One region of the Streptomyces sp. NPDC050535 genome, then DNA from elsewhere that is predicted to be linked to it. Evidence: riboswitches for the same ligand, from Rfam matches in the RefSeq annotation. Region 1 holds a riboswitch; each other region holds the start of a gene.
The links. Region 1 has a riboswitch for S-adenosylmethionine ahead of thrC (threonine synthase). Riboswitches for the same ligand answer to the same signal wherever they lie in the genome.
Positions count from the first base shown of each region.

Region 2: linked by a shared signal. The riboswitch ahead of ACIBLC_RS20945 (aminotransferase class V-fold PLP-dependent enzyme) and the one ahead of thrC (threonine synthase) in region 1 are both predicted to bind S-adenosylmethionine.
Region 3: linked by a shared signal. The riboswitch ahead of ACIBLC_RS11455 (putative leader peptide) and the one ahead of thrC (threonine synthase) in region 1 are both predicted to bind S-adenosylmethionine.

Region 1 covers NZ_JBITHE010000012.1:140,674-150,602, reverse strand. The annotation lists gene ACIBLC_RS25840 (carbohydrate-binding protein) at 1-476, shown strand, start outside; partial or broken gene ACIBLC_RS25835 (1-phosphofructokinase) at 466-591, opposite strand; gene nagA (N-acetylglucosamine-6-phosphate deacetylase) at 595-1,740, opposite strand; gene ACIBLC_RS25825 (ROK family protein) at 1,740-2,729, opposite strand; gene ACIBLC_RS25820 (extracellular solute-binding protein) at 2,859-4,103, shown strand; gene ACIBLC_RS25815 (DUF3263 domain-containing protein) at 4,136-4,372, shown strand; gene otsB (trehalose-phosphatase) at 4,496-5,344, shown strand; gene ACIBLC_RS25805 (trehalose-6-phosphate synthase) at 5,379-6,791, opposite strand; gene ACIBLC_RS25800 (glucosyl-3-phosphoglycerate synthase) at 6,868-7,842, opposite strand; SAM riboswitch class I at 8,019-8,166, shown strand; gene thrC (threonine synthase) at 8,184-9,512, shown strand; gene ACIBLC_RS25790 (MoaD/ThiS family protein) at 9,646-9,921, shown strand.
Region 2 covers NZ_JBITHE010000009.1:12,541-22,469, forward strand. The annotation lists gene ACIBLC_RS20910 (Ig-like domain-containing protein) at 1-1,102, shown strand, start outside; gene ACIBLC_RS20915 (hypothetical protein) at 1,189-1,590, opposite strand; gene ACIBLC_RS20920 (heme-copper oxidase subunit III) at 1,778-2,398, shown strand; gene ACIBLC_RS20925 (c-type cytochrome) at 2,463-3,269, shown strand; gene ACIBLC_RS20930 (Rieske 2Fe-2S domain-containing protein) at 3,269-4,336, shown strand; gene ACIBLC_RS20935 (cytochrome bc complex cytochrome b subunit) at 4,333-5,985, shown strand; gene trpD (anthranilate phosphoribosyltransferase) at 6,141-7,205, shown strand; SAM riboswitch class IV at 7,323-7,439, shown strand; gene ACIBLC_RS20945 (aminotransferase class V-fold PLP-dependent enzyme) at 7,629-8,990, shown strand; gene ACIBLC_RS20950 (Lrp/AsnC family transcriptional regulator) at 9,048-9,329, opposite strand; gene ACIBLC_RS20955 (rhomboid family intramembrane serine protease) at 9,326-9,929, opposite strand, start outside.
Region 3 covers NZ_JBITHE010000004.1:144,197-154,125, forward strand. The annotation lists gene ACIBLC_RS11425 (homoserine O-acetyltransferase) at 1-971, shown strand, start outside; gene ACIBLC_RS11430 (MsnO8 family LLM class oxidoreductase) at 1,039-2,166, opposite strand; gene ACIBLC_RS11435 (LLM class flavin-dependent oxidoreductase) at 2,180-3,412, opposite strand; gene ACIBLC_RS11440 (NtaA/DmoA family FMN-dependent monooxygenase) at 3,409-4,797, opposite strand; gene ACIBLC_RS11445 (LLM class flavin-dependent oxidoreductase) at 4,816-6,063, opposite strand; gene ACIBLC_RS11450 (putative leader peptide) at 6,139-6,264, opposite strand; SAM riboswitch class IV at 6,304-6,416, opposite strand; SAM riboswitch class IV at 6,712-6,857, shown strand; gene ACIBLC_RS11455 (putative leader peptide) at 6,894-6,959, shown strand; gene ACIBLC_RS11460 (glutathione S-transferase family protein) at 7,052-7,825, shown strand; gene ACIBLC_RS11465 (peptidoglycan-binding protein) at 7,847-8,548, opposite strand; gene ACIBLC_RS11470 (SpoIIE family protein phosphatase) at 8,869-9,929, shown strand, end outside.

The DNA.
Region 1 (9,929 bases):
AGGACGCGTCGCCGAGCGAGTCCTCCGGTGAGCAGCCCGCCGCCGAACTGCCGACCGTCGACGCGAAGGCGCTGAACCTCGGCACCGGCGTGGCGACGGCCGCGGACGTCGAGGGCGCGCAGTCCGAGGGCGGTGTCTATGTGACCGGCCTCAACCAGGTCGGCGCCCAGGTCACCTGGACCGTCAGCGGCATTCCCAAGGACGGCGCCTACACCCTCTTCGCGCGTTACAGCGTGGCCGGTTCCGACGCCAAGATGACGCTCACCGTCAACGGCAAGGAGTTCGGCAGCAAGCTGAACATGGGGAACTTCGCGGGCGCCGCCGACAACGACTTCGCCAAGGGCTGGACCCAGACCTACGCGTATCCCACCCTCACCAAGGGCACCAACACGATCTCCCTCTCCTGCCAGAACGGCGACAACTGCAACGCCCTCCTCGACCAGCTCTGGCTGAAGGAAGGCCAGGTCAAGAGCTAGGACCTGGCAGACGGGTGACCGTCACCAGGTCCAGCAGCTCCTGGTAGCTCCGGCGGCCGAACCCGCCCGCCACGGGGGCCAGTACGGTCGCCGCCGAGAGGGCCACGGCCCGGGCCCCTCAGCCCAGCCGGGGGTCCACCACCCATTCGCCCCCGCGCATCACGCCCTTGAGCTCGAAGGCGGAGTCGAGGACCACCAGGTCGGCGCGCTTGCCCGGCTCCAGGGAGCCCACCGTGTCGTAGAGGCCGAGCAGGCGGGCGGGGTTGGCGGAGAGGGCCGCCACGACGTCCTCGACCGGCAGCCTGTCGACGGTGACCGCCCGCTTGAAGGCGCGGTCCAGGGTGAGGGTGGAGCCCGCGATCGAGCCGCCCTCCACCAGGCGCGCGACGCCTTCGGCGACCTCGACCTCCAGCGGGCCGAGCATGTAGCGGCCGTCGCCGAAGCCGGCCGCGTCCATGGCGTCGGTGATGAACGCGACCCGGGCCGGGCCCGCGTGATGGAACGCCAGCTCCAGGGAGGCGGGGTGCAGATGCGTGCCGTCGTTGATCAGCTCGACCGTGACCCGGTCGTCCTCCAGGAGGGCCGCGATGGGGCCCGGCGTGCGGTGACCGAGCGCGGGCATCGCGTTGAACAGGTGGGTCGCCACGGTCGCGCCCGCGTCGATGGCCTCGACCGTCTGCTCGTACGTCGCGTCCGTGTGGCCGATCGCCGCGATCACCCCGTGCTCGGCCAGCAGGCGTACGGAGTCGATGCCGCCCGGCAGTTCGGTGGCGAGGGTGACCATCCGGGCGTGCCCGCGCGCCGCGTCGATCAGCTTGCGGACCTCCGCCGGGTCCGGGTCGCGCAGCAGTTCCTCGGAGTGGGCGCCCTTGCGGCACGGCGAGATGAACGGGCCCTCGAAGTGGATGCCCGCGAGGTCTCCCTGTTCGGCCAGTTCGGACAGCAGCCCGGCGCGCTGGGCGAGGCCGTCCATGTCGCCGGTGACGGTGGAGGCGATGGTCGTGGTCGTGCCGTGCAGACGGTGGGTGTGGATGCCCCTGAGGACGTCCTCGACGGTTCCCGAGGTGAAGGACGCGCCGCCGCCGCCGTGGTTGTGGATGTCGACGAAGCCGGGGACCAGCCAGTGACCGGACAGGTCGACCGTCTCGGCGTCCGCGGGAGCGCTCCCGGCGATCCGCGAGCCGTCGACGATCACCCGGCCGCCGTCCACGATCCCGGTGGGCAGTACCACCTGTGCACCGGCGAAAACCTTGCTAGTGGCCATCAGGCGGATACCTCCGGGGAGTCTGTGGAGTCAGGGGGATCGGTGGGGTCGGTCGGCGGGGCGGCTTCGGCGGTGGCCAGGAGATCCCAGGCCAGCAGGCCCGCGCCGAGGCATCCGGCGGTGTCCCCGAGGGCCGCGGGGACGATGGACGGCAGTTTCTGGAAGGTCACGCGCCGCTCTACCGCGGCCCGCAGTGGTGTGAACAAGGTTTCCCCGGCCTCGGCCAGACCGCCACCGATGATCAGCGTGCGGGGGTCCAGCAGAGTGAGCGCGGTGACGAGCCCGTCGGCGAGCGCGTCGACGGCGTCCTGCCAGACCCGCAGGGCCCGTTCGTCGCCGGACTCGACGGCCTTCGCGCAGTCCGCCGCCTCCGCCGCCGGGTTCCCGGAGGCCGCCGCCCAGGCCTGGCTGACCGCCGCGGCCGACGCGTACCGCTCCAGACAGCCGTGCTGGCCGCAGGGACACGGAGCCCCTCCCGGCCGTACGACGATGTGGCCGATCTCGCCCGCGAAGCCGTGCGCGCCCGCCTCCACCCGGCCGCCGATGCCGATGGCGCCCGCGATCCCGGTGCCCAGCGGCACGAAGAAGAAGCGGTCCGCTCCCCGCCCGGCGCCGATCCGGCCCTCCGCGAGCCCGCCGGTGCGCACGTCGTGCCCGAGCGCCACCGGTACGCCGCCGAGGCGGGTGCCGAGCAGTTCGCGCAGGGGTACGTCGCGCCAGCCGAGGTTGGCCGAGTACACGGCGATGCCGAGGCCGGCGTCGACGATGCCGGGGACGGCGACCCCGGCCGCCGCGGCCCGCTCGCCGAACCGCCGCTCGCCGTACGCGCCCAGCTCCGCCGCGAAGTCGAGGATGCCCTCGACGACCGCGTCGGGTCCGCGCTCCCGCCCGGTCGCCCGGCGTGCCTGATGGAGAAGCCCGCCGTCGGCGCCGACGAGGGCGGCCTTCATCCCGGTGCCGCCCACATCGAGGGCGATGACATGTCTCACGAGGGACAGTGTGGCCCGTGAACCCGGAAGAGGTCTAGTCCACTTACGTGGTGTAGACCTTATGCCGGGATATCGAACAGTGGGTCAACAGAAGGTTGAGGCGAAGCGGTGCGGCGGCATACGACAGGAATGATCGCGATGATGTCCGCACTGGGCATGACAGCGGCCCTCGGAGGCTGCGGAAGCTCCGGCGGGTCCAAGGACGTGACCCTGCGGCTGGTGGCCGCCGACTACGGGGACTCCGACGCCAACAGCTCCCAGAAGTACTGGGACAAGCTGGTCAAGGAGTACGAGGCCGCCAACCCGGCGGTGAAGGTCGAGGTCAGCGTCTACTCCTGGACCGACGTCGACCGCGAGGTCAAGGAGATGGTCGCGGCCGGGAAGGCACCCGACATGGCGCAGATCGGCGCGTACGCCGACTATGCCGCCAAGGGTCAGCTCTACACCGCCGACGAACTGCTCTCCATACCCGTGCAGGCCAACTTCGCCCTCCAGCTCACCGACGCGGGGGAGCAGCAGCGGGCGCAGTACGGCCTGCCGTTCGCCTCCTCCACCCGGCTGCTCTTCTACAACAAGACCCTCTTCGCCGAGGCCGGTCTCGCCCCGCCGAAGACCTGGGACCAGCTGGCCGCCGACGCCGAGGCGCTCAAGGCCGACGGTGTGAAGTTCCCGTACGCGCTGCCCCTCGGGCCGGAGGAGGCGCAGGCCGAGACGATGCAGTGGATGCTGAGCGGCGGCGGGGGCTACACCGACAACGTCGGTACGTACGCCATCGACTCCGAGGCGAACGTACAGACCTTCACCTGGCTCAAGAACGAGCTGGTCGGCAAGGGGCTCACCGGGCCGACCGCGCCCGCGAAGCTCAACCGGGCGGACGCGTTCGCGGCGTTCACCCGCGGTGAGGTCGGGATGCTCAGCGGGCATCCCACGCTGATGAAGACGGCCGCCGCCAAGGGTGTGAAGTACGGCATGGTGCCGATGCCCGGGGCCGACGGCCTGAGCAAGTCCACGCTGGGTGTGGCCGACTGGATGATGGCGTTCAAGCAGAACGGGCACGCCGAGCAGGTCGGTGACTTCCTCGACTTCGTCTACAGCGACAAGAACGTGCTCGCCTTCTCCCGCGAGTACGACCTGCTGCCGGTCACCACGTCCGCGTCCGACGCGATGGCCGCCGACAGCGACGACCAGGATCTCGCCCCGTTCCTCGGCGAGCTGCCCACCGCCGAGCTGTACCCCGTCGACAAGACCTCCTGGGCCGGAGTCAGCGCCGACATCAAGGCGCAGATCGGGAAGGCCGTGGGGGCGAACGGCAGTCCCGCGGGGGTGCTGGGGTCGCTCCAGGCGAAGGCCGGTACGGCGGACGACGGGTCGTAGTCCTGTCAGTGCCGGGGGCTACCGTGCTGTTCATGGAACCTGTCGAGGGGCTCGGTGCGCGGGAGCGGGGGATTCTCGCCATGGAGGGGCGCGGGTTCTCCGGGCCCGGGGCGAAGGAGCGGGCGATACGGGAGCGGCTCGGGCTCGCGCCCGTGCGGTATTACCAGCTCCTGAACGCGCTGATCGATGATCCTCGGGCGCTCGCCCACGATCCGGTGACGGTGAACCGGCTGCGGCGTGTACGCGACGCCCGCCGGGGCGAGCGCTGAGAATCAGCCCCTCCGGCGTTTGAGGGAGCGGGGTTCGGGGGCGGAGCCCTCGAGGGACGGGAACGGGCAGGGGCGGAGGGGGCGAAAAAACGCCCTCGAGCCCCGCGCGGATAGGGTCGCCGTATGGCTGACCACGCGGATCTCCTGCCGACCCCCGTCACCCCCGCCGGCCGCGCCGGTCTCGAGGCGATTCTCGCCCGCCCGGGCCGCACGGTGATCGGCCTCGACTTCGACGGCACCCTCGCCCCGATCGTCGCCGACCCCGAGCAGGCCCGCGCCCACCCGGACGCGGTCCCCGCACTCGCGACCCTCGCCCCGAGGGTCGCCTCCGTGGCGGTCGTCACCGGCCGCCCGGCGTCCGTGGCCGTCGAGCACGGCGGCTTCGCGGACGTGCCGGGACTGGAGCACCTGGTCGTTCTCGGGCACTACGGCGCCGAGCGCTGGGACGCGCGCAGCGGCAGGGTCAGCGCCCCCGCCCCGCACCCCGGCGTCGCGGCGGTCCGCGCCGAGCTGCCCGGGATCCTCGACGCGGTCGGCGCGGGGCCGGGCACCTGGACCGAGGAGAAAGGCCGGGCGGTCGCCGTGCACACGCGCCGCGCGGCGGACCCGCAGGGGGCGTTCGAGGCGCTGCGCGGGCCCCTGACCGACCTGGCCGCCCGGCACGGCCTGATCGTCGAACCGGGCCGCATGGTCCTGGAAATCCGCCCGCCGGGGATGGACAAGGGCGTGGCCCTGCTCGGACACGTCCGCGAGACCGCCGCCGAAGCCGTCCTCTACGCGGGCGACGACCTCGGCGACCTCCCCGCCTTCGCCGCCGTCGAGGAACTCCGCTCCGAGGGCATCCCGGGCCTCCTGGTGTGCAGCGGCAGCTCGGAGGTCGCGGAACTGGCGGCCCGGGCCGACCTCGTGGTGGACGGCCCGGCCGGAGTCGTAGAGCTGCTGCGGGCTCTGGCGGCGGAGCTCGGCCGGTGAGCCGGATCCGGGTCTCCGCCGCGGAACCGGGACGCTAGGGCCTCTTCTCCAGCTCCCGGAGCTGCTCCAGGAACCACTGCGCCGGAGGCAGCGCCGTCGCCGCGGCGGCCAGGCGTTTCGTGCGTTCGGCCCGCTCGCCGGTGCCCATCGACAACGCCTCGTGCAGCGCCCGCGCGGTGCCGACCACGTCGTAGGGGTTCACCACGATCGCGTCGTCGCCCAGCTCCTCGTACGCCCCCGCCTCCCGGGACAGCACCAGCGCGCACCCCTCGTCGGAGACGACCGGCACCTCCTTGGCGACGAGGTTCATGCCGTCCCGGATGGGGTTGACGAGGGCCACGTCGGCGAGCCGGTAGGCGGCGAGGGAGCGGGCGAAGTCGTCCTTGACGTGCAGGACGACCGGGGTCCAGCCGGGCGTGCCGTAGGCGGAGTTGATGTCGTCGGCGACCCGCTGCACCTCGGCGGTGTAGTCGCGGTACACGGCGAGGTCCTGCCGGGAGGGGTATGCGAAGGCGACGTGCACGACCCGTTCGCGCCAGGACGGCTGGTCCTCCAGGAGCTGCCGGTAGGCGTGCAGCCCGCGCACGATGTTCTTCGACAGCTCGGTGCGGTCGACCCGCACGATCGCCTTCCGGCCCTCGCCGATCTGCTCACGCAGTGTGACCATCCGTTCGGCGACATCCGCCTCGTGCGAACGCTCGCGCAGGAAGTCCGCGTCCGCGCCGAGCCCGTGCACGCCGACGCGTGTGTCACCGAGCCCGCCGGCCATCTCCTCGGCGCACGCGGTGAACGCGGACGCCCAGCGCTGGGTGAGGAAGCCGAGGCGGTCCGCGCCGAGCATGCCGCGCAGCACCTGCTCGGCGATGTCGTCGGGGAGGAGGCGGAAGTAGTCGACCGGCGCCCACGGCGTGTGCGAGAAGTGGCCGATCCGCAGGTCGGGGCGGAGTTCCCGGAGCATGCCGGGGACCAGGGTCAGGTGGTAGTCCTGTACGACCACCACGGCCCCCTGCGCCGCCTCGTCGGCCAGCGCCCGCGCGAAGGCCCGGTTGTAGGCCTCGTACGACGCCCACTGACGCCGGAACTCCGTGTCGAAGACCGGCTCCAGCGGCGTCTGGTAGAGCATGTGGTGGATGAACCACAGCACCGAGTTCGCGATGCCGTTGTAGGCGTCCGTGTGCGTCTCCGCGTCGATGTCCAGCATCCGTACGCCGTCCTCGCCGACCCCGCGCCGCACCGCCTCGCGGTCCCCGTCGCCGAGCGCCGAGCACACCCACAGGGCGCCCGCGTCCGGGCCGATCGCCGACAGGCCCGAGACCAGCCCGCCGCCGCCCCGCCTGGGGTGCAGCGAGCCGTCCTCGTGGACGTCGTAGGAGACCGGGCCGCGGTTGGACGCGACGAGGATGCGGTGGGAACCCTGCGGAGACGCGGTGGAAGACGTGGAAGCCATACGCCTCAACCTAGCCCGGCCCGGAAACGCTCAAACGTACGGACGGGGTATCGCGAGGGCGTATACGACCGCCGGATTACGCCGCTTTGCGTGCCTGGTACTCCGTGATCTCCGCCATCGGAGGCCGTTCTTCCGTATCGACGGAGTAGGTGCGCGGCTCGAAGCCGGACTCGCCCCGCTCGAACTGGGTGAGGGCCGGACGGATGAGGTGTCCGCGGGCGAGCCGGAGCTGCGCGGTGCGGTAGATCGCGGCGGACATCCGGCCCAGCGCCTGGCCGTCCTGGTGCCGGTGCTTGCGGACACCGACGTCGACCTGGGCGAGCGCGTCCAGGCCCACCAGGTGCAGGGCGTCGACGAGCATGCCCAGCTCCACGCCGTATCCGACGGGGAACGGGAGCTGTTCGAGGAGCGAGCGGCGGGCCGCGTACTCGCCGCCGAGCGGCTGGACGAATCCGGCCAGCTGCGGCCAGTGCATGTTCAGCAGGGGGCGGGCCATCAGTTCGGTGACACGGCCGCCCTGGCCGGCCGCGGTCCTGCCGGAGGTGGGTTCGCCCGGCAGGTTCAGCGGGCGGTCGTACATCGCCTTGACCAGGTCCACGCCCGGATCGGTGAGCAGCGGCCCCACGATCCCGGAGACGAAGTCCGACGAGAACTCCTTGAGGTCCGCGTCGATGAAACAGACGATGTCGCCGCTCGTCACGAGGAGTGACCGCCACAGCACCTCGCCCTTGCCGGGCACGGCCGGGATGCGGGGGAGTATTTCGTCCCTGTGAACAACCCGGGCGCCGGCCGCGGCGGCGACCTCGGAGGTGCGGTCCGTCGAGCCCGAGTCGATGACGACGATCTCGTCGACGAGAGGGACTTTCCGGGTCATCAGGTCGCGGCGGATGATGGAGACGATCTCACCGACCGTCGCCTCCTCGTTGAGCGCGGGCAGAACCACGCTCACCGTGGAGTGGGTGGATCGCTTCGCGGCTATGAGCTTCTTGAGCGGGCGGTCACTCACGGACCAGGAGCGCGTGCTCAGCCAGCGCTCGACGTCTTCCAGCACGTGCGGCTCTCCCTTGCGTTCATTGGGATGCTTGTGCCCGTCGCCGCGCCGGCAGGGGGTGTTGTCGGCATCTCGCGGTTCGGACGGCTCTCTCCACCATCCAGGCCTTCGGTTACAGTCTTGAACAACGCTGATGACCATCGCATGTCGGGGTCGGCCGGCGTACAACTGAATACCGCTCATCCAGAGGGGCAGAGGGATACGGCCCGTTGAAGCCCCGGCAACCCTCCAGCTGGTTCTTGTCACGTCGACGTGGTGAGGCTCCCGGCTCGGGAAGGTGCCAAATCCGTCTCACGGCGAAGTGCGTCGTGAGGAAGATGAGGAGAAAGGGCCTCCCCTCCATGGCTGCGCAGACAGTTGCAAGCACCACCGCGAACACCACGAGCACCGTGACCTCCCCGGATTCCGGGAACTCCGTCGATCTGGGCCCCGCCGCCGCGCTCTCCTGCCGCGAGTGCGGGCACCGCGTGCCCCTCGGTCCGGTCTTCGCCTGCGAGGAGTGTTTCGGGCCGCTGGAGATCGCCTACGACTTCTCCGCCTACGAGACCGAGGACCTCCGCAAGCGCATCGAGGCGGGCCCCGCGAACATCTGGCGTTACGCGCCGCTCCTGCCGGTCCCGGCGGACGTCGCGGAGAAGCCGAACATCAACCCCGGCTGGACCAAGCTCGTCAAGGCCGACAACCTGGCGCGCGAGCTGGGCGTCACCCCGGGCAGGCTCTTCGTCAAGGACGACTCGGGCAACCCGACGCACTCCTTCAAGGACCGCGTCGTCGCCCAGGCCATCGAGGCCGCCCGCGCCTTCGGCTTCACCACCCTCTCCTGCTCCTCCACCGGCAACCTCGCCGGCGCGGTGGGCGCCGCCGCCGCCCGCGCCGGCTTCCGCTCCTGCGTGTTCATCCCGCACGACCTGGAGCAGGGCAAGATCGTCATGGCCGCGGTGTACGGCGGGGAGCTCGTCGGTATCGAGGGCAACTACGACGACGTGAACCGCTTCTGCTCCGAGCTGATCGGCGACCCGGCCGGCGAGGGCTGGGGCTTCGTCAACGTCAACCTGCGGCCCTACTACGCGGAGGGCTCGAAGACCCTCGCGTACGAGATCTGCGAGCAGCTCGGCTGGCGGCTGCCCGACCAGCTCGTGGTCCCGATCGCCTCCGGCTCCCAGCTCACGAAGATCGACAAGGGTCTCCAGGAGCTGATCAGGCTCGGGCTCGTGGAGGACAGGCCGTACAAGATCTTCGGTGCCCAGGCCGAGGGCTGTTCGCCGGTGTCCGTGGCCTACAAGGCCGGCCACGACGTCGTACGGCCGCAGAAGCCGAACACCATCGCCAAGTCGCTGGCCATCGGCAACCCGGCCGACGGGCCCTACGTGCTCGACATCGCGCGGCGTACCGGCGGTGCCGTGGAGGACGTCAACGACGAGGAGATCGTCGAGGCGATCAAGCTCCTCGCGCAGACGGAGGGCATCTTCGCCGAGACCGCGGGTGGCGTGACGGTGGGTGTGGCGAAGAAGCTGATCGGGAACGGTCTGCTCGACCCGACCCTCACCACCGTCGTCCTCAACACCGGCGACGGCCTCAAGACCCTGGACGCGGTGGCCTCGGACACCGGGCTCACCGCGACCATCCGCCCGAACCTCGACTCCTTCCGCGAGGCCGGCCTCGCGTCATGAGCGGGGGCGCTCCGCTGGAATGCCGTATCAGGGCCGCGGGCCGACGGGGGCCGGTCGCCCCCCGCCGACCCGGCCCCGCGCCCCTGGGGCGCTGTTCCGCCGCACCTGAGCACCCGACCGGAGGTCACACCGAATGAGCGTCAACGTCCGCATCCCCACCATCCTGCGCACCTACACCGGCGGCAAGGCCGAGGTGGCCGCCGAGGGCGGCACCCTCGGCGAGGTGATCGCCGACCTGGAGCAGAACCACACCGGTATCGCCGCGCGCGTCCTGGACGACCAGGGCAAGCTGCGCCGCTTCGTCAACGTGTACGTGAACGACGACGACGTCCGCTTCGAGCAGGGTCTGGAGACGGCGACGCCGGACGGCGCGGGCGTCTCGATCATTCCGGCCGTCGCCGGCGGCTGACCGACGCC
Region 2 (9,929 bases), on a different contig from region 1:
CCGCAGGGCCGACCCCGACAAGCCCCTGGAGATCACCGCCGACGGTGACGAGGGGCGCATCACCGACGTGACGGCCACGGACGCCTCGGGCCGGTACGTCGCGGGCGAACTCTCCGCCGACGGCGGACGCTGGCACAGCACCTCACCGCTGGCCGCGGGCGCCCGCTACACCGTGCGGGTGAGCACGGAGGACGAGGACGGCGCCCCCGGCCGCAAGGTCGTCGCCTTCGACACGAGCACGCCCAGGACGAAGAAGCGGCTGAACGTGACCTTCGGGCCCAAGGCGGGCAAGTACGGCGTCGGCCAGCCCGTCACGGCCGAACTGAGCGCCCCCGTCAAGGACAAGGCCGCCCGCGCGGTCGTCGAGCGCGCCCTCAAGGTCGACTCGAAGCCCGCTGTGGAGGGCGCCTGGCACTGGGTGGACGACAAGACGCTGCACTACCGCCCGAAGGAGTACTGGCCCACGCACGCCACCGTGCAGGCGCACAGCAACATCGGCGGCATCAAGGTCGCGGAACGCCTGTGGGGCGGCGAGGCGAAGCCCCTGAAACTCACCATCGGCGACCGTCTGGTCGCCGTCACGGACGCCTCAGCGCACTCCATGACGGTCTACCGCAACGACGAGGCGATCAACGAGATCCCCGTCACCACCGGCAAGCCCGGCTTCGAGACCCGAAACGGCGTCAAGGTCGTGCTGGGCAAGGAGTACTTCGTACGGATGCGCGGTACCAGCATCGGTATCGCCGAGGGCACCTCGGACTCCTACGACCTGCCCGTGTACTACGCGACGAGGGTCACCTGGAGCGGCGAGTACGTGCACGCCGCGCCCTGGTCGACCGGCTCCCAGGGGTCCGCCAACGTCAGCCACGGCTGCACCGGGATGAGCACGGACAACGCCGCGTGGTTCTACGAGACCGTCCGCGAGGGCGACATCGTGAAGGTCATCAACTCGTACGGCGAGGACATGGACCCGTTCGGCAACGGATTCGGGGACTGGAACGTCAGCTGGAAGAAGTGGCGCAACGGCAGCGCCCTGGTCGACGGGGCCCCCGACGGCCCGAGCCGGGCGGACCGGGCGCGCCTGCGTCCCGAGTCGGCGTGAGACCCGCGTCACGTCAGGGGCGCGGGGAGCGGCGCGGCCGGCCTCGGAGCGCCCGCGGTCGCGGGGCCGTGCGGCCGGCCGGGCTGTCAGGTGCCCGCGAGGGCCTTACGACGCAGCAGGGAGGCCAGTGTGGCGGCGAACTCCACCGGATCGACCGGCAAGGTCACCGCGGCCTCCGCACGGCTCCAGGTGGCCAGCCAGGCGTCCTGGGGGCGTCCCATCAGCACCAGGACGGGCGGGCAGTTGAAGACCTCGTCCTTGATCTGGCGGCAGACACCCATTCCGCCCATCGGCACGGCCTCGCCGTCCAGCACGCAGACGTCGATGCCGCCCTTGTCCAGCTCGGTCAGGACGGCGGCGGGTGTCGCGCACTCGACGAACTCGACCAGGGGGACGTCGGCTGCCGGCCGGCGGCCTGTCGCGAGCCGCACCTGCTCCCGGGTGTTGGAGTCGTCGCTGTAGACCAGCACCGTGGCGGTCGGCTGCATTCTTCCTCCGAGACGTCGGTGTCATCGAGACGGGACGGACAGGGTCCGCTGCGCGGATGTTACTCCTCCGGACACCTCGTCAACACCGGTTCGGACAGGCCTTCGATGGGCCATTCGGGCTGGACACACCCCATCAACACTCCGAACGGGACCCCCCGGGGTGAGGGCGGGATAAGCGACCGACATAATGTCGGTCGTGGCGACAGCAACGACAGTAGAAACCGGGCACGCGCACCCGTCGGTCAATCGGCCGAACCTCACCAGCGTCGGAACCATCATCTGGCTGAGTTCCGAGCTGATGTTCTTCGCGGCCCTCTTCGCGATGTACTTCACCCTGCGATCGGTGACCGGGCCGGATCACTGGAAGGAAATGGCCGAGTCGCTGAACATCCCGTTCTCAGCGACGAACACCACGATCCTGGTGCTCTCCTCACTCACCTGCCAGCTCGGCGTCTTCGCCGCCGAGCGCGGTGACGTGAAGAAGCTCCGGATGTGGTTCATCGTCACCTTCGTCATGGGTGCGATCTTCATCGGCGGTCAGATCTTCGAGTACACCGAGCTGGTCAAGAAGGACGGGCTCTCGCTCTCCTCCGACCCGTACGGCTCGGTGTTCTACCTGACCACCGGCTTCCACGGCCTGCACGTGACGGGAGGTCTGATCGCCTTCCTGTTCGTCCTCGGCCGCACCTACGCGGCCAGGAAGTTCACCCATGAGCAGGCAACCGCAGCCATCGTCGTGTCCTACTACTGGCACTTCGTCGATGTCGTCTGGATCGGCCTTTTTGCCACGATCTACCTGATCAAGTAATCGGGCCCACCGCCCGAAACATCCAGAAGCACCGACTCAGAAGATCCTGACACCGGGGTAATCCGTGAAAAAGCTCTCCGCACGACGACGCCATCCGCTGGCGGCGGTCGTCGTCCTACTCCTCGCGCTGGCGGCCACCGGGGGGCTCTACGCCGCGTTCGCACCCGCGAGCCAGGCGCAGGCCGACGAAACCGCCCAGTCCCTTGCCATCGACGAGGGCAAGAAGCTCTACGCCGTGGGCTGCGCAAGCTGCCACGGAACCGGCGGTCAGGGCAGCTCCGACGGTCCGAGCCTGGTGGGCGTGGGCGCAGCCGCCGTCGACTTCCAGGTCGGCACCGGCCGTATGCCGGCCCAGCAGCCGGGCGCGCAGATCCCGAAGAAGAAGAACATCTACTCCCAGGCCGAGATCGACCAGCTCGCGGCGTACATCGCCTCGCTGGGCGCCGGTCCCTCCGTGCCGACCAAGAACCAGGTCAGCCCCGAGGGCGCGGACATCGCCAAGGGTGGCGAACTCTTCCGTACCAACTGCGCGCAGTGCCACAACTTCACCGGCAAGGGCGGTGCGCTGTCCGAGGGCAAGTTCGCGCCGGACCTGGAAGGTGTTTCCCCGAAGCACATCTACGAGGCCATGCAGACCGGCCCGCAGAACATGCCGTCCTTCCCCGACACGATCATGTCGGAGCAGAACAAGAAGGACGTCATCGCGTACCTCCACGCGGTCAACGGCGACGACACCGTGGAGCCGGGCGGCCTCAGCCTGGGCGGCCTCGGGCCGGTCAGCGAGGGCCTGTTCGCCTGGATCTTCGGACTCGGCGCCCTGATCGGTGTCGCCGTCTGGGTCGCCGCTCGGACCGCAAAGGCCAAGAACTGATGAGTAGCCAAGACACTCCAGAAGAGAACCTGCCCGCAGAGCGGGCCACCGACGACCATGGACACGGTGCCGTGTCGGTGGCGAACGAGCAGGACCCGTTCGCCGACCCGGGGCTGCCGCCCCACGAGCACCGCGTCCAGGACATCGACGAGCAGGCCGCCAAGCGCTCCGAGCGCGTGGTCGCCTTCCTGTTCACGCTGTCGATGGCCGCCACGGTCGGTTTCATCGCCTCGTATGTGGCGATCCCGGCCGACCGGGCCGTCTACATCTTCCCGATCGGGCACACCAGCGCGCTGAACTTCGCGCTGGGTGTCACGCTCGGCATCGCGCTGTTCTCCATCGGCGCGGGCGCGGTCCACTGGGCCCGCACCCTGATGTCCGACGTGGAGATCGCCGACGAGCGTCACGCGATCGAGGCGCCGCCCGAGGTCAAGGCCAAGGTCATGGCCGACTTCAAGCAGGGCGCCAAGGAGTCCGCGCTCGGCCGGCGCAAGCTGATCCGCAACACGATGTTCGGCGCGCTGGCCCTGGTCCCGCTCTCCGGTGTCGTGCTGCTGCGCGACCTCGGTCCGCTGCCGGGCACGAGCCTTCGCCACACGATGTGGCGCAAGGGTCTGCAACTCGTCAACATGAACACGAACGAGCCGCTGCGTCCCTCGGACGTCGTCGTCGGCTCGCTCACCTTCGCCAAGCCCGAGGGCCTGGAGGAGCACGACGAGGACTTCCAGGTCCAGATCGCCAAGGCCGCCCTGATGATCGTCCGCATCCAGCCGGACAACATCAAGGACAAGCGGGAACTCGAGTGGTCGCACGAGGGCATCGTGGCCTACTCGAAGATCTGCACCCACGTCGGCTGTCCGATCTCCCTGTACGAGCAGCAGACGCACCACGTCCTCTGCCCGTGCCACCAGTCCACCTTCGACCTCGCCGACGGGGCCCGAGTGATCTTCGGCCCGGCGGGTCACGCCCTGCCTCAGCTGCGCATCGGTGTGAACGCTGAGGGCTACCTCGAGGCGCTCGGCGACTTCGACGAGCCCGTCGGTCCTGCTTTCTGGGAGCGCGGATGAGTACTGCTGCTGCGAACACCTCCGACCCGGTCGACGCGAACTCGCGGAAGAAGGCACCCGCGGGCGAGCGGGTCGCCGACTGGGCCGACGGCCGGCTGGGCATCTACGGCCTGGCCAAGACCAACATGCGCAAGATCTTCCCGGACCACTGGTCCTTCATGCTGGGCGAGGTCTGCCTCTACAGCTTCATCATCATCATCCTCACGGGTGTGTACCTGACGCTGTTCTTCCACCCGTCGATGAACGAGGTGGAATACCACGGCAGCTACATCCCGCTGCAGGGCCAGCTGATGTCCGAGGCCTTCAACTCGACCATGCACATCTCCTTCGATGTGCGCGGTGGCCTGCTGATCCGGCAGATCCACCACTGGGCCGCGCTGATCTTCCTCGCGGGCATGTTCGTGCACATGATGCGCGTGTTCTTCACGGGTGCGTTCCGCAAGCCCCGCGAGGTCAACTGGCTCTTCGGTTTCCTGCTGTTCGTCCTGGGCATGTTCACCGGCTTCACCGGCTACTCGCTCCCTGACGACCTGCTCTCCGGAACCGGTGTCCGCTTCATGGAGGGCGCGATCCTGTCCGTGCCGATCGTGGGCACGTACCTCTCGTTCTTCCTCTTCGGCGGCGAGTTCCCGGGCGGCGACTTCGTGGCCCGCTTCTACTCGATCCACATCCTGCTGCTGCCGGGCATCATGCTCGGCCTGGTGGTCGGCCACCTGATCCTGGTCTTCTACCACAAGCACACGCAGTTCGCGGGCCCCGGAAAGACGAACAAGAACGTCGTCGGAATGCCGCTCCTTCCGGTCTACACCGCGAAGGCCGGCGGCTTCTTCTTCCTGGTCTTCGGTGTCATCACGATCATCGCGGGCATCGCCTCGATCAACCCGATCTGGACGATGGGCCCCTACCGGCCTGACCAGGTGTCCACCGGCGCCCAGCCCGACTGGTACATGGGCTTCTCCGAGGGCCTGATCCGTGTCATGCCGGGCTGGGAGATCAACCTGTGGGGTCACACGCTCGTCCTGGGTGTGTTCGTCCCGCTGATCATCTTCCCGCTGGTCCTGGTCGCGATCGCGGTCTACCCGTTCATCGAGTCCTGGGTCACCGGCGACAAGCGCGAGCACCACATCCTGGACCGCCCGCGCAACGTCCCGACCCGTACGGCCTTCGGTGTCGCGTGGATCACCTGGTACATGGTCCTGCTCATCGGTGGTGGAAACGACCTCTGGGCCACGCACTTCCACCTGTCGATCAACACGATCACCTGGTTCGTACGGATCGCGTTCTTCGTGGCGCCGGTTCTCGCGTTCATCGCCACCAAGCGGATCTGCCTCGGCCTTCAGCGCCGGGACCGGGACAAGGTGCTGCACGGCCGCGAGTCGGGCATCATCAAGCGCCTGCCGCACGGTGAGTTCATCGAGATCCACGAGCCGCTCAGCCAGGAGTCGCTGCACACGCTCACCGCGCACGAGCAGTACAAGCCGGCCGAGATCGGTCCGCCGGTCGACGAGAACGGTGTCGAGCGCAAGGTGAAGGGTGCGCAGAAGCTGCGCGCCAAGCTCAGCAAGGGCTACTACGGGGAGGACAACCAGATCCCCAAGCCCACCGTCGAGGAGTACAAGGAGATCACGAGCGGCCACGGCCACCACTGATCACCCGCACGATCCTCGCTGATCGCCACGGCTCGAGCCCCGTCCATTGCATGGACGGGGCTCTTTGCCGTCTCCCGGGCTGGATAGGGTGGACTCACCCCTACGTGCCCGGGGTGAGTCCACCCGCGCACCTCTCTGAGAACCCAGGAGCGACCATGAGCGCTGTGAACCCCGCTGGAGGCGACACCGCGGCGGACCGTTCCTGGCCCAGGTTGCTGAACGGCCTGCTCGACGGCCGTGACCTGAGTGCGGACGACACCGCCTGGGCGATGAACCTGATGATGCGCGGTGAGGCGACCGACGCGCAGATCGCCGGGTTCGCGGTGGCGCTGCGGGCCAAGGGAGAGACCGTCGAGGAGATCACCGGGCTCGTACGGATGATGTACGAGCACGCCAACGTGATCGAGGTGCCCGGGCGGACCGTCGACATCGTCGGTACGGGCGGCGACGGGGCCAAGACCGTCAACATCTCCACCATGTCGGCGATCGTCATCGCCGGGACGGGCGCGAAGGTCGTCAAGCACGGCAATCGGGCGGCTTCCTCCGCCTCCGGCGCGTCCGACGTCCTCCAGAAGCTCGGGGTCAATCTGGAGCTGACGACGAAACGGGTGGCCGAGGTGGCCGAGGAGGCCGGGATCACCTTCTGCTTCGCGGTGAAGTTCCACCCGGCGCTGCGTCATGTGGGCGCCGCGCGCGGGCAGTTGGGCATCCGGACGGTCTTCAACGCGCTCGGTCCGTTGACGAATCCCGCCCGGGTCAAAGCGCAGGCGGTCGGGGTCGCCGACCCCCGCATGGCGCCGATCGTCGCGGGCGTCTTCGCCGAGCGGGGCAACTCCTCGCTGGTCTTCCGCGGCGACGACGGCCTCGACGAGCTGACGATCACCTCCACCTCCCGGGTGTGGGTCGTACGGGACGGAAAGGTCACGGAGGAGTCCTTCGACCCCCGGGACGCCGGTATCGACCTGGCCCCGATCGAGGCGCTGCGGGGCGCGGACTCCGCGTACAACGCGGACGTGGCCCGGCGGCTCCTCGACGGTGAGACGGGGCCCGTACGGGACGCCGTGCTGCTGAACTCGGCGGCGGCCCTGGTGGCCCTCTCGCCGGGCGAGGGACCGCTCGCCGAGCAGATCCGCGCCGGGATGGCGAAGGCCGCGGAGGCCATCGACTCGGGGGCGGCCAAGCGGTCGCTCGAGCGATGGGTGGCGGCGACCAACGCGTAGCGCGGGGCCGTTGGTGTGAAGAGGAGGGGCCGGGCCGACCAGGTCCGGCCCCGTTCGTGTTCCGGGATCCGGACACGGGTTGCGCCGTCGCGATGACGTCGCGTAGGTTTTTCGGCAGGTCATGAGTGACAGTCATGAGGCCCCGGCCGACTGTCCGGCAACCCTCCGTCCGTGGCGGGGTGCCCCGGGTGAAGACCAGGCCGTAGGCAGCGAGGTCTGCGGCAAGCGCGGACCCCTCGCACTCTTCTGAGTGGTTTACAGCCCAGGGGTCCTGGTGTTCGAGGGAGCCTTCTGTGAGCAAGCGAATGCGATAGGGCGTAGAGCCCCTTTTCCGCGTACCCCTTTCGCCTTTTCCCGCGCTGAGCCCCGCCCTGGTTGCGGACCGGTCTCGCGCGCCGCCCCCGCGTCTCACAGGAGTTCGCCATGTCTGTCTCCACCGTTGCCACCGGCCAGGCCGTTTGTTCCCCTCTGTCCGTTCTGGGAGGGGATGTCGCCGTCCCGCTCGTCACCGGTGGCGAGGTCACCTACGCCGCTCTCGACTATGCCGCCAGCGCCCCGGCCCTCCAGCGGGTCTGGGACGACGTGGCGGCGTACGCCCCGTACTACGGGAGCGTGCACCGTGGCGCCGGGTACCTGTCCCAGCTCTCCACCGACCTCTTCGAGAACTCCCGCGAGACCGTCGCCGAGTTCCTGGACTGCCGGGACGACGACCAGGTCGTGTTCACCCGGTCGACCACCGACTCGCTCAACCTGCTGGCCGCCGCCCTTCCGGCCGACTGCCAGGTCTTCGTCTTCGAGACCGAGCACCACGCCTCGCTGCTGCCCTGGCGGGACGCGCGGGTGACGTACCTGAACGCCCCCCGTACGCCTGACGAGGCCGTCGCGACGCTGGAGCGGGCGCTCGCCGAGCGCGACCCCCGCGGCCCGGCCCTCGTCTGCGTGACGGGCGCCTCGAACGTCACCGGCGAGCTGTGGCCGGTGCGAGAGCTGGCCGCCGCCGCGCACGCGCACGGTGCGCGCATCGTTCTCGACGCCGCGCAGCTCGTCCCGCACCAGCCGGTGTCGGTGCGCGACCTCGACGTCGACTGGGTGGCCTTCTCCGGGCACAAGCTGTACGCCCCCTTCGGCTCCGGTGTCCTCGCGGGCCGCTCCGACTGGCTCCGCACGGCCGAGCCGTACCTGGCCGGCGGGGGAGCGAGCCGTAAGGTCACCCGGCGGGTGGACGGCGGCGTGGACGTGGAGTGGCACGACAGCGCCGCCCGGCACGAGGCCGGCTCGCCGAACGTGATCGGTGTCTACTCCATCGCCTCGGCCTGCAAGGCCCTCACCGACGAGGGCTTCGACAAGCTCGTCGCCCGCGAACGGCACCTGATCCACACGGTTCGCGCGGGTCTCGCCGAGGTCCCGGAGGTCCGGGTCCTCTCCCTCTTCGGCGACGACGCCCCGCGGGTCGGCGTCATCTCCTTCGTCGTCGAGGGCTGGAACAGCTCGCACTTCGCGGCCGCGCTCTCCGCCGAGTACGGCATCGGGGTGCGCGACGGCCTGTTCTGCGCCCACCCGCTGGTGCGCACCCTGCTCGGCAGCGACCCGGAGACCCAGGGGGAGTGCGGCGCCCCCGAGGCCGCGCCCGGCGAGAAGTCCCTCAACGCCATCCGGGTCAGCTTCGGCGCGGGTACGCCGGACGAGCACGTCGAGCGGTTCGTGGGCGCGGTGAAGGAGCTCGTCCGGGACGGTGCGCAGTGGAACTACCGTACGGAGGGCGGGCGTTGCGTCCCCGCCGTGTGACGGCCCGACCGCACGGCCGTGACCGGGGCGTGGCCCGCCCGTGACCGGGCGCGGCCGTCAGCCGTCCAGGCCGATCGCGAACGCCGCCTCCAGGTCGTGCTGGGAGTAGGTGCGGAAGGCGACGTGCGTGTCCGTGCCCTCGACGCCCGGGATCTTGCTGATGCTGCCGGGGATGACGTCCGCCAGGTCGTCGTGGGCCTTCACCCGGACCATCGCGATCAGGTCGTAGGTGCCGGTGACCGAGAAGACCTCGCTGACGCTTTCCAGGGCGGCGATCGACTCCGCGATCTCGGGGATCCGGTCCACGCTGGTCTTGATGAGAACGATCGCGGTGATCACGGCTGGTTTTCTCCCTCGGGGGCCGCTGCTGGGGCTTTCACTCTAGTCGTCCGGCCGAAACGCACCCACGCGTAGGCGAAGCCGAGGGAGAAGCCCACCAGGTGGGCCAGATAGGCGACCCCGGGACCCGCGGCGACCCGGCTCGCCGCCAGCCACTGGAGAGTCACCCAGAAGGGCAGTACCACCCAGGCCGGGAAGCGCAGCGGCAGGAAGAAGAGGAACGGGAAGAGACTGGTCACCCGGGCCTTGGGGAACAGGTACAGGAACGCCCCGAGCACCGCGGAGATCGCCCCGGAGGCGCCGACCAGGGCCTGCCCGGACTCCGCGTTCGCGACCGCGTAGCCCAGCAGGGCGAGACAGCCGCAGCCCAGATAGAAGAGGGCGAACTCCACATGGCCCATCCGTTCCTCGGTCATCGTCCCGAAGACGTAGAAGAACAGCATGTTGCCGAGCAGGTGGAGCCAGCCGCCGTGCACGAACTGTGCCGTGGCGGGGGTGAGCGCCGCGCGCGGGTCCCCGGTGAGGAGCTCGGAGGGCACCACGCCCCAGCGCCGGAAATAGGCCCGCTGGGCGGCCAGCAGCTCGTCCCCGGTGCCGTAC
Region 3 (9,929 bases), on a different contig from region 1:
GCTCCAACGCCGTGCTCGTGCTGCACGCGCTCACCGGCGACAGCCACGTCAGCGGACCTGCCGGGCCCGGACACCCGACGCCCGGCTGGTGGGACGGCCTCGTCGGACGGGGCCTCGCGCTCGACACGGACCGCTGGTTCGTCATCGCCCCGAACGTGCTCGGCGGCTGTCAGGGCAGCACCGGGCCGGCCTCACGTCGTCCCGACGGGCGCCCCTGGGGCAGCGCCTTCCCCCGTCTGACGCAGCGTGACCAGGTCTCGGTGGAGACCGACCTGGCCGACGCGCTGGGCATCGATCACTGGGCCCTGGTGGTCGGCGGGTCCATGGGCGGGATGCGCGCCCTGGAGTGGGCGGTGTCGTATCCGGAGCGCGTGGACGCGCTCCTGCTGCTCGCCACCACGGCCGCGGCGAGCGCGGAGCAGATCGCCTGGGCCAACATCCAGTTGCACGCCGTCCGCGGCGACCCGTACTGGCACGGCGGCGACTACCACGATGCCGGACCCGGACTCGGCCCGCACTCGGGACTCGGGCTGGCGCGTCGCCTCGCCCACGTCACCTACCGCAGCGAGCCGGAACTACAGGTCCGCTTCGGCCGCGTGCCGCAAGGCACGGAGGACCCGTGGAACGGCGGCCGCTACCAGGTCGAGTCCTACCTCGACCATCACGCCGCGAAGCTGGTTCGCCGTTTCGACGCGGGCAGTTACGTCACGCTGACCGAGGCGATGAACACCCACGACGTCGGTCGCGGCCGAAGCGGAACGAGTACCGCGCTGCGCCGGGTGACCGCCAGAACCCTGGTCGCCGGAGTCGCCTCCGACCGTCTCTACCCGCCTTCCCAGCAGGCGGAGTTGGCGGCCGGAATCCCCGCGGCCGACCACCTCCGGGTGATCGAATCCCCTTACGGTCACGACGGTTTCCTCATCGAGGCCGAGCAGGTCGCCGAGCTCGTGAGCGAACTCCTCGGAAGCTGAAACCCCGCCCGGCTCCGCCCGGTGTCGGCCCGCCCGGCGGACGGGCCGACACCCTGTGCGGGCCGTGTCACCTGCGCCGCCACTCCTCGGCCAACAGCTCGTAGGAACGCACCCGGTCGGCGTGGCCGTGGGTGATGGTGGTGATGAGCAACTCGTCGGCGCCGGTGGACTCCTGGAGTTGTTCCAGCTGATCGGCGACCCGGCCAGGGGAGCCGACGAACTGGGTGTCGAGGCGGTCCTGGACCAGCGCCCGGTCCTCGTCGGTCCAGACATGGGCGCGGGCCTGCTCGGGGGTCGGGAACTCGATCGCTCCCTCGGCCGTACGGATGCTGCGGACCCACGTCCCGTAACCCGTGGCGAGTTCGCGCGCTGTGGTGTCGTCCTCGGCGACGACGACGTCCGCGGAGACACTGACGTACGGCTTGTCGAGCACCTCGGACGGCTGGAAAGCCGCCCGGTACCCCTCCGCCGCCTCCAGCACCGTCGCCGGGCTGACGTGATAGTTCGCCGCGAACCGCAGGCCGTTGCGGCCCGCGACGTCGGCGCTCTGGCCGCCGCTGCTGCCCAGGATCCAGATCTGTACGTCGGCGCCCTCACCCGGCACCGCGTGCGCCTCGACGCCGTCCTCGGAGCGGTAGGTGCCCGCCAGCAGCGCGAGGATGTCGTCGATCTGCTCGCCGTAGTCCTGCGACCGGGCGTTCGGCAGCTGAAGCAGCTTTTGGTGGAGCGCGACGCGGGGTGAGCCGAGCAGGTGCTCGAAGGAGAACCGCGGGGGAATCCGCAGCCCGTTAGCGGTTCGGCCGTCCACGACCGGTGTGGTGGTCGGCAGCGGTGTGGCGGGCCCTGTCGGCGGGCGCCCGCCGGAACGGCCGAGCCCCAGATCCAGACGCCCCGGATGCAGCGCGTCGACCAGGCCGAACTCCTCGACCGTGGCGAGGGCGGTGCGGTGACCGAGCTGTACGGCCCCGGAACCGAGCCGGATCGTGGAGGTCGCGGAGGCGGTCAGGGCGAGGACGACGGCCGGTGAGGTGCCCGCAACGCCCGGGTTGAGATGGTGCTCGGCGAACCAGTAGCGGGCGTACCCGAACCGCTCCGCCCAATGGGCCAGATCGATGGAGTTGCGCAGCGCCTCGGCCGCCGTGGAGCCGGACGAGATGGGGACGAGGTCGAGAACGCCGAGGGGGATGTCGGACATGGAACGGGTCTCCTCACCGGTCGGCGGGTGCGGGCAGGGACGAGGACGCTGACGGAGGCGCCGGGTCTGGCCGTGGTTCTGGCTCTTGCTCCGGCGTGACCGCGGCAGGCGCCGCGGACGTGACCGGCGCCAGGGACGTGGCCGGCACCGGGGACGTGACCGGCGCAGGGGACGCCTCCGGGACCGCTTCGGCGAACACCGGTCCCCACGCGAACGGCGGATCGGGAATCTCCCGTCGCAGCACGGGCGCGATCTCGGACTGGAAGAGTTCGAGGGAGGCGCGGTGCTGAGCCCCCGTCAGCCCGCTCGCGTCCGCCTGCAGGTGCTGCACGGTGTGCCCGAACCGCTCGTGGTAGCGGTGCACTTTCTCGATCACCTGCTGAGGGCTGCCGATCAGCGCCGAACTGCGCTCCACGTAGTCCTCCAGGGTCGGGAACACCGGCTCCAGTCCCAGTGCCTTCTGGAACGCCAACTGCCCCTCGAAGACCGGCCGGTAGGCGGCGACCGCCTCCTGCGAGGTGCGGGCGGCGTAGTAGCCCGCGGAACCGGCACCGACCGCGATTCGGGCCGGGTCGTGGCCGTAGTACTCCCAGCGCTCCCGGTAGTGGCGGATCAACTCGGCATACGGCTCTATCGGGTTGGTGACGTTCGCCGAGAACAGCGGATCCCCGTAGCGGGCGGCGAGGTCCACCGACTCCTTGCTGGTCGCGCTGCCGTGCCAGACCCGGACGGGCTGCTGGAACGGCCGGGGCCACACCTCCGCCTCGCTCAGCTCCGGGCGGAAGCGGGTCGCGGCGGTCACCTTGTCCTGCCGCCAGATCTGCCGGAACACCTCGTAGCTCTCGGCGTTGCGCTCCCACTGGTCCTCGGGCGTGACCTGGAACAGCTCCCGCTGGGCGGCTCCGTTGCCCTTGCCGATGATCAACTCCAGTCGGCCGCCGGACAGATGGTCCAGGGTCGCGTAGTCCTCGTACGCGCGCACCGGGTCAAGGAGGCTGAGCGTGGTGACCGCCGTGAAGAGACGGATGCGCGAGGTGAGGGCGGCGATGTGGCTGAGGACGACGGGTGGCGAGGAGGAGATGAACGGGCGTTCGTGGCGCTCCCCCACGCCGAAGCCGTCGAAGCCCAGCTCCTCGGCCAGCAGCGCGTTGTCGATGACCTCGCGAAAACGCGCGTTGGTCGGTTTCCGTACGCCGGTCACCGGGTCCGGCGCGTGCACGATCAGGGTGATCGCGAGGAACTTCACGAGGCGGCTCGCTCGGCCGGCGCGTCGGTGTCGCGGTGGGCCAGGCCGAGGTGGTCGCGCAGGGTGGTGCCCTCGTACTCGGTGCGGAAGACGCCGCGTTCCTGGAGCAGCGGTACGACGGTGTCGGCGAAGGCGTCGAGGCCGCCCGGAGTGATGTGCGGGACGAGGATGAAGCCGTCGCTCGCGTCCGCCTGGACGAAGTCGTCGATGGTCTCGGCGACGGTCGCCGGGGAGCCGACGAACGCCTGCCGGTTTCCGGTCTCGATGACCAGGTCGCGGATCGACCACTTGTTGGCGGTGGCGAGCTCCCGCCACTCCGTGGCCGTGGCCAACGGGTCGCGGTACATGCGCACTTGGGCGCGGCCCCGGGCGATGGTGTGTTCGCCGAGGTCCGGGTCGATGTCGGGGAGCGGCCCCTCCGGGTCGTACGCGGACAGGTCGCGGTTCCAGACGAACTCGAGGTGCTTGATGGCGGTGGCGCCGCTGACCTGCTGGCGGCGCACCTCGCGGGAGATCTCCTCCGCCTCGGAGTCCGTGTCTCCGAGGACGAAGGTGGCGGCGGGCAGGATCAGCAGCTGGTCGTGGGTGCGGCCGTGCCGGGCCAGTCGGCCCTTGACGTCCGTGTAGAACGCCTGCCCCTCCTTGAGGGTGCTGTACCGGCTGAAGATCGCGTCCGCGCCGGCGGCGGCGAACTCGCGTCCTTCGTCGGAGTCTCCGGCCTGGAAGACGACCGGGCGGCCCTGCGGGCTTCGCGGCACGTTGAACTGTCCCTCGATGTCGAAGTGCTGGCCCTTGTGCACGAAGGCTCCGGCCCGCGCGTTCCGCAGGAAGGTGCCGCTCCCCCGGTCGGCGATGATCTCGTCACCGTGCCAGGAGTCGAACAGTTCGTTGGCGGTGGCCAGGAACTCCTTGGCCCTGGAGTACCGCTCCTCCTGCGGCAGGAAGCCGCCGCGGCGGAAGTTCTCCCCGGTGAAGGCGTCCCAGGAGGTGACGACGTTCCAGGCGGCGCGCCCGCCGGAGAGGTGGTCGAGGCTCGCGAACTGACGGGCCACCTCGTAGGGCTCGTTGAACGTGGAGTTGATGGTGCCGGTCAGGCCCAGGTGCTCGGTGACGGCGGCGAGCGCGGTGAGGACGGTGAAGGTGTCGGGGCGTCCGACCACGTCCAAGTCGTATATCTTGCCGCCCTGTTCGCGCAGGCGGAGGCCTTCGGCGAGGAACAGGAAGTCGAACTTGGCGCGTTCGGCGGTCCGCGCGAAGTGTGCGAAAGAGCTGAACTCGATGTGGCTGCCGGCTTCGGGGTCGCTCCACACGGTGGTGTTGTTGACGCCCGGGAAGTGCGCCGCGAGGTGGATCTGCTTGAGCGGCTTGTCGGTCGACCTGCTCATGAGTGGGGTCCCTCCGGCTCAGACGTGGGCGGCGTAGCGGTTGGCGGGGCGGGCGAGTCCGAGCAGCCCGCGCAGGGTGTCGGCCTCGTAGGAGTGCCGGAAGGCGTCGCGGCGTTGGAGTTCGGGGACCAGGCCCCGGGTGATCGCCGGCAGGTCGTGGCCGGCGACGGCGGGGCGCAGCCGGAAGCCGGTCAGCCCGGTCTGCTGCAACTCCTGCAGCAGATCGGCCAGTTGTACGGGAGTGCCGGTGAACACCCGCGCGTCGCTCGTGTACGGGTAGCCGGCGAGGGTGTCGAGGCGCTCCCGGCGGGCTGCCGCGGCGGCGGGGTCGTTGTCGAGGAACACCACCAGGTCCCCGAAGAGGTGCAACGGCTCCTCGGCGCGTCCGGCAGCCGCCTGTTCGGCGCGGACGGCGGTGATGACGGCGCGTGCCTGCCCGGCGTCGTGCGGAGTCACGTATCCGATGTCGGCGCTGCGGCCGAGGAGCCGGAACGGCGCGCCTGTCCCGGACTCGTGGGCCAGTGCGGTGACCAGGGGTTGCCCCTGTGGCGGACGGGGCGTGATCGAGGGGCCCTTGACGCTGAAGTGCTTGCCCTCGAAGTCGATGTAGTGCAGTTTGTCGCGGTCGACGAAGCGGCCGGTGGTGACGTCCCGGATCTCCGCGTCGTCCTCCCAGCTGTCCCACAGCCGGCGTACCGCCTCGACGTAGTCGGCGGTTTCGTCGAAGAGGTCGACGATCAACTCCCGTAGCGCGGGGGTCTCCAGGTCCTCGACGTGGAGTTTCGGGAACGAACGGCGTCCGAAGTGCGCGGCCTCGTTCTGCCGTGCCGACGCCTGTACGCGCAGCCCCGCCCGGCCGGTGCTCACGTAGTCGAGGGTGGCGATGGCCTTGGAGGTGTGGAAGGGCTCCGTGTGGGTGGTGACCACGGTCGGCACCAGCCCGATGTGGCTGGTCAACGGCGCTACGCGGGCGGCGATGAGAACGGCGTCGAGCCGGCCGCGTACCTGGTCGGTGCGTGCGTCCGGCTCGCTGAGGCGTGCGGACTGGGGGCCGAGTCCGTCCTCGATGGTCACGAAGTCGAGCAGACCGCGCTCGGCCTCGGTGATCAGGTCGGTCCAGTACGAGGCGGTGAACAGGTCGTCGGGACGGGCCACGGGCTCGCGCCAGGCGGCCGGATGCCAGCCCGCGCCGTCGAGGGCGACGGCCAGGTGCAGTTCGGCGGATGAAGGAGAGGGGGACGAGGGCAACAAAGGTGACGAGGACACGGAAAAGGTGCCTTCCTGATCGACCGTACGAGATCGCCGGGCCCCGGTGCGGAGGTGCGGCGGCTGGGTGACGGGTCAGGGACGACAGAGCGCGCCGGCCACGCGCTGGAGGTCGATGTGCGGCCGGGTGTACAGGTGCACGCGACGGCGCGGGGCGAGAACCATGACACGGAGGAGAAGCACGGCCTGCACGTCGGTCACCTCCGCCCTTCCGGCTCGGCGGGCCCTGGGGCCGCGTCGGCATCGCGCTTGCGGAACCCGGTCGGGTGCCACCTGGTCGTCACCTGGAGCACCCCGCCGCGGAGGAGGGTTGCCGGTCAGCAAGCCAGGGCTTGACGCTGACGCTCATAACCTGCTGTGGACGTTACGGGAGGCCACAGCGGTGCGCAATGCCCGGAGATCATGCCCGTTCTCACATCGCCGCGTGTCCTCGACAGCGACAACCACCGGGCCGCACGATCTGTTCCGCGTGACATCTCCGGCCGGAGACAGGCCTGTTCCGCATCGCGTGTCCGGCCTGTTCCGCATCGGTGTCCGGCCCGTTCCACCTCACATGTCCGGCCGGAGACAGACCGGGTGACCACCTGATGAGACTGCGGCGGAGGCCTTCTTGACGGCCTCACGGAGCGCGCCGACACTGTCGGGGACGGTCACGATTGTCAGCGCCCTTCGGGCAGGTTCTCCCTGTCCGTGAGGTCATCGGCCCCGGCTTGCTGGCAGGCAACCCTTCCACCGCGACGGGGTGCCCCGGGTGACGACCGGGTTCCGCCGGTGCGGCGGGACAAGCGTGGTCTCGCGTCTCGCGAGCCCCGAGTGTGGAACCGGTGGGAATGACCAAGAGCGGTTTGACGAGGCGCCTGCACATCGATCTGTTGCGTGTCTCCAGCGCCTACTGATCCGAGTGATCCGGACCGGTACGTAGCGCAGTCACTCCGTTCCGCCGCGGTGCCCACAAGGTGGCCGTGGCCTCCTCGCCCCATGGAGAGTCATGTCCGAGACAATCTCGCACGCCTCAAACACCGGTACCTCCTGTACCCCGACTTCGTGCGTTCCCGGCTCACTTGACGCGATCCCCCACCCCCGGATCACCGCCGCGCCGTCCGCACGCCCGCACCGCTTCCGCAGCCGCATCGGAGTCGGTCTCGCCGGTGGCTTCTATCCGGCGCCGCACCGCTACGAGCTGTATCTGTCGACGCGCTGTCCCCTCTCGCTGCGTGTCTCGATCACTCTCGGCCTGCTGGGTCTCAGGGACTCGGTCGCCACCACGCTGCTGGCGCTCCCCGGCGACACCCCTGCCGCGTTCGCCGCACTGCGCAGGGTGTACGAGGCCACCTGGCACCACTACGACGGTCCGCTGACCGCGCCCGCGCTGTGCGACCGGTGGAGCGGACGCGTCGTCAGCAACCACACGCCCGACATTCTGCGCGACCTCGGTGACCTCCTCACCGAGCGCGCCGGATCCTGCCACTCCCCGCTCCGCCCGTCGGAACCGGCCGCGGACACGGACGCCCTGCGTGACCTCCTCGACCGCGAGGTGACACCGACCACGCCACCGGCGCGGCGGTCTGCGGCACTTGATCTACTGAACCGCCAACTCGCCTCCGGTCCCTACGTGTTGGGCAAGGAACTGACCGCCGCGGATGTGGACCTCTGGGTCGCCCTCGTCCAGCTCGAGGCGACCGAGGACCTGTCCGCGTACGCGCTCCTCCAGGACTACGTACGACGCCTCGACGCCCACCCGGCGTTCCACCGGAACCTGTGACCGGCCGAGGGCCGGAAACCCTCACGTGCGGGATTCCAGGGCAGCCCGGGTGTCGTTGCCGTAGACGCCCGTCTCGTCGCCCCGGATCCCGTACCAGAGCTGGAAGCGGGCCACCGCGGCGGTGAGTGTCGGGTCGTAGGTGCCGCTCGTGCCACCGCTCTCGTAGACGTCCGGGATGTCGAGGAGCCGTTGCTGGAGGTCCGTCACGTCGGGGCCGCTGTCGCCCTCCCGGAGGGTTCCTTCGCCGTCCGGGTCGGCGGCGCGGGAGGGGGCCTGGGCGACGGGTGCCGTGGCGGACGGGACGGCGGCGGACGGCGGTCCGTCGTCGCCGTCGCCGTCGTCGTCGCCCGGGAGCAGCAGCGCCAGGGCGAATCCGGCCAGCGCGGCCGCCGCCACCGCGACGACGACCGTGGCCTGGCGTCGTCCCGTGGAGTGCGCGCGCTCCTTGCGTGGGGCACGCGCCGGTGGTGCCACGGCCTTCGGCGCCCCGCCGGCGGTGTAGTCCTCGCCGGCCAGGACGGGCGGCAACTCCTCCGTCTCGGTCTCCCGCGTCGGCGTCAATCTGATCGACTCATAGCTTTCGTGCGAGTCCGCGCTCTGCTGATCCTCGCGGAACTCCCTCAGCAGTTCAGCGAGGGCCTCGGTTCGGCGGCGGCGCTGGACATACGTGGGTTCCAGCGCCGGGCGGCGCGCAGGTTGCTCGCGTTCGGGCGGTGTCGACACACTGCTCTCCTTCCGTGCGCGCGGTCTCCCGCCATTCCCGTGGAGAGATACGGAGGCAGCGGCACGGGAGTTCAGCCGATGGCCTTACCTCGCCTGAAGCTCCGCCGGGGGCGCCTGTAGCCCCGCCGGACGACAAGCGGCGGACATGCGGCGAACGAACACGGAGAGTCACCAATGGAGAGTCCGTGAATTCGCCGAAAGCCCTACGAAAGTCACGCCCGACCCACCGTGCGTCTCACTAAAGCCCGCGCGACAGTCATACAACGTGAAGAATGGGTGCGAGGGGGTAGGACCACCTTCGGAGAGCGGAGAGGGTCGCGGTGGGTGCGAGCAAGGAACGGGACGCAGCGGCCCGGCAGCGCTTCGACATGGCTGACGCCGTGCCACTACTGCTCGATGCCCGTAGGGCGGTGACCAGCTGGACCGCGGACGCCGAACGGCTGCTGGGGTACACCCCGGGAGAGGTGCTCGGACGGCCCGCCGCCGACCTGCTGATCGCCGAGGACGCGGCACGGGTCCCGGAGCTGGCCGAGCGGTGCCGTGGTGACGGCGGCTGGGCCGGCCTGCTCACCGCGCTGCACCGGGACGGGCACCCCCTGAAGCTGATGGTGCGGGTCGTCCCCCTGCGGGCGGACGGCGGCCCGGCACGCTGGGTGGTGCTGCTCGCCGAGCTGGCCGACGGGCCGGGCTGGGACATGAGCCGCTCGGTGCTGGAGCGGATCACCTCGCGTTCCCCGGTGGGCATGGCGATCCTGGACACGGATCTGCGGTACGTGTGGTCGAACGCCGCGCTGGAGCAGTTCGGCGGCGGCCGGTCCACCCAACGCCTGGGACGGAGACTCGCCGATGTGCAGCCGGGCCTCGACACCGAGCTGATCGAGGCACAGATGCGTCAGGTGCTGGAGAGCGGCGAGCCGGTGGTCGCGTACGAGCACGTGGGCCGCCTGCGCTCCGCGCCCCACCGCGAGACGTCCCACGCCATGTCGTTCATCCGCCTGGAGGACGACCAGGGCCACCCGATCGGCGTGTACTACACGGTCGTCGACATCGGCGAGTCCTACCGCGCCCGTCGGCGGCTCGCCCTGCTCGACCGGGCCGGCGAGCACATCGGCCGCAGCCTGGACGTCATGCAGACCGCGCAGGAGCTGGCCGATGTCGCCGTGCCCGGGCTGGCCGACTTCGTGGCCGTGGACCTGCTGGAGTCCGTGCTCAGGGGAGGCGAGCCCGCGCCAGGTCCACGGAGCGACGCGGAGACGGTACGGCTGCGGCGCGCCGGGCAACGGTCGGAACAGGGCGGTACCCCGGAGACCGCCTTCGGGATCGGCGATGTGGTGACCTACGGGGCGGGCTCTCCCCCGATCAGGTGTCTGACCGACGCCGA